DNA from 2 places in the Clostridiisalibacter paucivorans DSM 22131 genome. Region 2 is predicted to be linked to the other one. Evidence: predicted binding sites of a transcription regulator. Region 2 holds the regulator's gene; the other holds the start of a gene.
What was found. Region 2 encodes HrcA, which represses chaperone genes, less so after heat shock. Its sites were predicted from a motif close to ATTAGCACTCNATANTATNGAGTGCTAAT; they were not measured.

Region 1: Q326_RS0105715 (co-chaperone GroES) is a predicted target of HrcA. The motif match lies at 1,958-1,986, and genes of this name have one in related genera.

What each region holds. Positions count from the first base shown of each region.
Region 1 is NZ_JHVL01000009.1:75,743-78,945, forward strand. It holds gene Q326_RS0105705 (DUF554 domain-containing protein) at 9-698, shown strand; gene Q326_RS0105710 (AI-2E family transporter) at 728-1,846, shown strand; gene Q326_RS0105715 (co-chaperone GroES) at 2,034-2,315, shown strand; gene groL (chaperonin GroEL) at 2,379-3,203, shown strand, end outside.
Region 2 is NZ_JHVL01000002.1:32,500-35,702, reverse strand. It holds gene hemW (radical SAM family heme chaperone HemW) at 1-671, shown strand, start outside; gene hrcA (heat-inducible transcriptional repressor HrcA) at 887-1,918, shown strand; gene grpE (nucleotide exchange factor GrpE) at 2,015-2,635, shown strand; gene dnaK (molecular chaperone DnaK) at 2,662-3,203, shown strand, end outside.

The DNA.
Region 1 (3,203 bases), on a different contig from region 2:
GGTAGTATATGACAGGAACTGTGATAAATAGTGTTGCAATAATTTTAGGAGGATTCATAGGATTATTAATAAAAAATGGATTAAAGGACAGGTTTAAAACTATTATTATGCAGGGTATAAGCTTATCTGTTATAACTACTGGTTTGATGGGAGCTTTAAAATCGGAAAATTTTTTACTCGTCATAATAAGTATAGTAATAGGGAGTATAATTGGAGAAGGGATCAATATAGACAATAAATTAAATACATTGGGCAATTGGCTAGAAAGTAAATTTGGCAGAAGAGATACAGAATTTTCTAAAGGCTTTGTAACTGCATCCCTTATATTTTGTGTGGGAGCTATGGCTATTATGGGGGCATTAGAGAGTGGGCTTACAGGCAGCCATCAGACACTTTTTGTAAAGTCAGCATTAGATGGTGTATCGTCCATAATATTTGCTTCTACGTTTGGAATAGGTGTTATATTTTCATCTATTTCTGTATTTATATATCAAGGTGTTATAACTATGTTGGCTTCAATAATAAAACCATTTTTAACTCCTAATATAATAAATGAAATGTCTGCCATTGGAGGTATATTAATAATGGGAATAGGTATCAATGTATTGGAATTAAAACGCATTAATGTGGCAAATATGTTACCAGCAATATTTATTCCTCTGATTTATTTTGCCATTAAGGTTTTCCTTGGGTTATAAAGTATATATTTTATGCAGAGGTGGAAAATATGAATGAAAAAAGATATACAATACCATACAAAAGTATAATACCTCTATTATTGATTGCATTTATTTTGTTTAAGATAATAGATAGTATAGATAATATAGATTGGCTTATGAAGGCATTAAGCCCCTTTATATGGGCATTTACCATAGCGTATTTACTTAACCCTATGATAAAGACTATAGAGAAAAATTACAATGTGAATAGGGGTTGGAGTATATTAATATCCTATGTAATAGTTTTGAGTATAATTGTATTTGTTATTACAATTATTACACCTAATATAGTAAAAAGTATATCCAATCTTGTAGACAATATATCTGATTATGGTCAAAGGACTCAAAAGTTTTTTGAGGAAACGGTATATAATATAGAAATATTAAATAGATTTGGTATTATGGATTATTTGGAAAGCAAACTGGGAGAGATATTGCAGACTTCATCTGAGATAATAAAAACAGTATTAAATGAAATTCTTACTCAAGCTATAAATATTACTTCATCGGTTTTAAGATTTATAATTAGTGTAACCATCTCTATATATCTTTTGAAAGATAAAGAAAATTTCATATACAAAATAAAGAGGCTTTTACATGCTATGTTAAGTAGTAGAATGGCAGAAAGGGTAATAGAATCATCTAGAGAAGTAAATGATATTTTCTCAAGATATTTAATAGGAAAGTTAATAGACTCCATTATTATAGGTATAATATGTTTTCTTATACTTTCTATTATAAAGATACCATATGCCATATTAATAAGTTTGATTGTTGGAATTACCAATATGATACCTTATTTTGGACCAATTATAGGTGCAGTTCCTGCATTTATATTGACCTTATTCAGTGGTCCTATAAAGGCCTTTTGGGTACTTGTGGTCATATTTATATTACAGCAATTTGACGGGTTGTATTTAGGTCCAAAGATATTGGGACGAAAGGTTGGAGTAAAGCCATTTTGGGTAATATCTGCTATAACCTTAGGGGGCTCTTTATTTGGTGTAGTAGGAATGCTCTTAGGGGTTCCAGCTATTGCTGTAATAAGATTATTAGTGGACAGATATGTAAGTAAGAGGCTTGACGAAAAGGGAGTTAACTTACAGAAATATAAAGATAATAAGTGAAAAAGTGAGTATTTAAGATATAAAAGGGTATAATATCATATATTGGTGATTTTCACTAATATATGATATTTGCGTATATAGATTCTATTTTGTAACATTATATCTGTAAGTATTAGCACTCATTATTAATGAGTGCTAATAAAAAGGAAAATTATTAATTAAATATATATTTAAGGAGGGCTATTAGATGAATATAAAACCTTTAGGAGACAGAGTTGTAATTAAAAAGGTAGAAGTAGAAGAAAAAACAAAAAGCGGTATAGTACTACCAAATTCCGCTAAAGAGCAGCCAACAATGGCGGAAGTTTTAGCAATAGGTTCTGCTATTTTGGAAGATGAAAAGAAAAGCAAAGAATTAAAAGTGGGAGATAAAGTGATTTTTTCTAAATATTCTGGAACAGAAGTAAAAATGGATGATGAAGAATATACAATACTTAAATTAAATGATATTTTAGCGGTTGTTGAATAATCTAGTTAGCATTAAGTGTTTGGTAAGATCATTGATAATTAAATCAAAAGGAGTGAAGTAAAAATGGCTAAAGAAATTAGATTTGGCGAAAATGCCCGTAGATCAATGGAAAAAGGTATAAATAAACTTGCTGATACAGTTAAGGTTACTTTAGGACCTAAGGGAAGAAATGTAGTTTTAGATAAAAAATTTGGTGCGCCATTAATTACTAATGATGGTGTGACTATTGCCCGTGAAATAGAGTTAAAGGACGCCTATGAAAACATGGGAGCTCAATTGGTTAAAGAGGTAGCTACTAAGACTAATGATGTTGCTGGTGACGGTACAACTACAGCTACACTATTAGCTCAAGCTATAATTAGAGAAGGACTAAAAAACGTTGCTGCTGGTGCCAATCCAATGATACTTAAAAAGGGCATACATAAAGCAGTAGATGCCGCAGTAGAAGCTATAAAATCTACTTCAAAAGATATAGCAAATAAAGATGCAATAGCACAAGTTGCTTCAATTTCAGCTGCTGATGAGGAAATAGGAAGTCTTATAGCTGAGGCTATGGAAAAGGTAGGTAAAGATGGAGTAATTACTGTTGAAGAGTCAAGATCAATGGGAACTACTCTAGATGTAGTTGAAGGTATGCAATTTGATAGAGGATATTTATCTCCATATATGGTAACAGATACAGAAAAAATGGAAGCTTCATTGGATAATCCATATATATTAATTACAGATAAGAAAATAACTAATATTCAAGATATATTACCAGTATTAGAACAGATAGTACAACAAGGAAAGCAATTATTAATAATTGCAGAAGATATAGAAGGAGAAGCATTGGCTACATTAGTAGTTAATAAATTAAGAGGAACATTTAATTGCGTTGCAGTTAAG
Region 2 (3,203 bases):
TGAATTTTGATATAATGTTTAACTTGCCAGATCAAAAGATATATGATGTATTGGAAACATTGAAAAAATCTATAGAAATAGGGGTTGAGCACATATCTTTTTATAGTTTAAAAATTGAAGAAGGTACACCTTTTCATAATATGTATTTAAAACATCAAATAAAATTACCTGATGAAGATGATGAAAGAAGGATGTACCATCAGGGAATAGAATTATTAAAGAAGAATGGAATCAAACAATATGAAATATCTAACTTTGCCAAAGATGGATATTTGTGTAGGCACAATCTCATGTATTGGGAGATAAAGCCCTATTTAGGAATAGGTGTTGGAGCCTATTCTAATTTATTTAATAAAAGATGGGGTAATAAAGAAAAAATAATGGATTATTTTAATGATATAGATAATAATATGTGTCCAATAAGTGAAACTGAATATATAGATTACCAGATGGAAATTTCAGAATATATAATATTGGGTCTTAGATTGAATAAAGGGATAAATTATGACTCCTTTTTTCGGAGATTTAATGTAGATATTGAAAGCTTGTTTGGAAATAAAATAGAAAAGTTGAAGAAGCAAGGCCTTATTGTACAAGAAGGCCCTGTTTTAAAATTAACATCAATTGGATTAGATTTTTCAAATATTGTGTTTGGGGATTTTTTATTTTAGAATATGTATCAAATATTGGAAAGGTCAATAATAAAATAATAATATTTTCATTAATATAAAATATTTTTGCATAAAGGTATTGACAAAAGCTATTTTCAATGATAATTTAGAAGCGTAAAGTTTAGCACTCAATCAACTAGAGTGCTAATAAATTGATATTAAATCTTGAAAGTCAGTTATAGTCTCATTGGATTGAATAATTGGGGTGATTATTTATGATTATTGATGATAGAAAGCTAAAGATACTACAGGCCATCATCCATAATTATATAACTAATGCAGAACCGGTCGGTTCTAGAACAATATCGAAAAAATATGATTTAGGTGTGAGTTCAGCTACTATAAGAAATGAGATGTCAGATTTAGAAGACTTGGGATTTCTTGTTCAGCCCCATACATCTGCAGGGAGAATACCTTCAGACAAGGCTTATAGACTTTATGTTGATAGTCTTATGAAGGTTAAGACTGGTCAGCTAAAGTATAAAGACAGAATAAAAGATATTCTTTTAGAAGAAGTAGGGGAAATAGAACAGGTCATTCAGAATAGTTCTAAAATATTATCTCAAATTACTAAATATACATCTTTGGCTATAGCACCTAGGATAAAGCAAAGTAGACTAAAACATATACAGTTAGTACCCATAGATGATAATAAAATATTGGTAGTTATAATAACAGATTCAGGTGTAGTTAAAAACACCATGTTTAGAGTAGATGAGTATATTTCTACAGATCATTTGACTATAATAACTAATTTATTAAATGCAAAGCTTGAAGGACATATAATAGGGCAAATAGGCAAGGAACTAGAGGAAAGTCTTGTAAAGGAAATATATAATTATAAAAATACATTGAGAAATGTTATACCTCTATTTAACCAATGTATAAATGAATTGGAAGAAATAGAATTGTTTTCTGAAGGATTGACTAATATATTTGATTTTCCAGAGTATAAAGATGTATCTAAAGCTAAAGCCTTTATATCATTCATGGAAAATAAGCAATTTGTAGTAGATATGCTCATGAGAGGATATAGTGGAGATATAGATGTAACTATAGGTAGTGAAAACAGTCATAAAGAACTTGAAAATTGTAGTATAATTACTGCCACATATAATCTTGATGGAAAGACTATAGGGAAAATAGGAGTTATAGGCCCTACCAGGATGGATTATTCCATGGTAATACCTGTAGTAAAAGTTGTGGCGTTGAATTTAAATGACATTTTGACAAAGTATTTTATTTGATGATACAAAGGTATTAGATTGTATACAATTAATATCTTTGTATTGTTAAAATAATTATTTGAATTATGCCTTAATACAATGAAAGAGGTGAAGTAGTTGATTAAAGAGGAAAAGGACCCCAGTGAGACTATAGAAGAAGGGGGAGATAGTAAAGAGAAAAGTGAAACTAAAAAACATATTGATAGTGAAAATTGTGATCAACAAGCTGATGAGATTAAAGATGATGTTGATGATCAAGAATGTAGTCAAAAATCAAATGATATTGACTACAGGAAAGAGTATGAAAAATTATTAAAGGAGAAAGAAGATTTAAACAATAGCTATACCAGATTGCAGGCCGATTTCACTAATTATAAAAAGAGGTCAGAAAAGGAAAAGCAATCTATATATAAATATGCTTGTGAAGAGTTAGTAACAGAACTGTTAGCTGTGATAGATAACTTTGATAGGGCATTAAATGTAGATGATAAGTTTAAAGAAGATAGCTTTTATCAAGGTGTGAGAATGTTATATGAACAGCTAATGGAAATACTTAAAAAAATAGGATTAGAAGAGATAGAGGCTAAGGATGAAACCTTTGATCCTAATTTTCATTATGCAGTAATGCAAGATGAAGCTGAAAATAAAGAGTCCAATACAGTAACTGAAGTTTTACAAAAAGGATATAAACTAAAGGATAAGGTCATAAGACCTAGTATGGTAAAGGTATCAAAATAACAGAGAATATACAAGGAGGATTTAAAATGGGAAAAGTTATAGGAATTGACTTGGGAACAACAAACTCATGCGTTGCCGTAATGGAAGGCGGAGAATCAGTAGTTATATCTAATGCGGAAGGAAATAGAACAACACCTTCTGTTGTAGCATTTACTAAAGAAGGCGAGAGATTAGTTGGAGAGACAGCTAAACGACAAGCCATAACTAACCCTGATAGAACTATAATGTCCATAAAGAGACATATGGGTACTGATTATGGCGTGGATATTGATGGTAAGAAACATACACCTCAAGATATATCTGCAATGATTTTGCAAAAATTAAAATCAGATGCTGAAAATTATTTAGGAGAAAAGGTAACCGATGTAGTAATAACAGTGCCAGCGTATTTTACTGATAGCCAAAGGCAAGCTACAAAGGATGCAGGTAGGATATCAGGGCTAAATGTATTGAGGATTATTAATGAGCCAACAGCTGCTTCATTATCTTATGGTCTTGACAAGGTTGATGAACAACAAAAAATAATGGTGTTTGACCTTGGTGGAGGTACATTTGATGTATCTATACT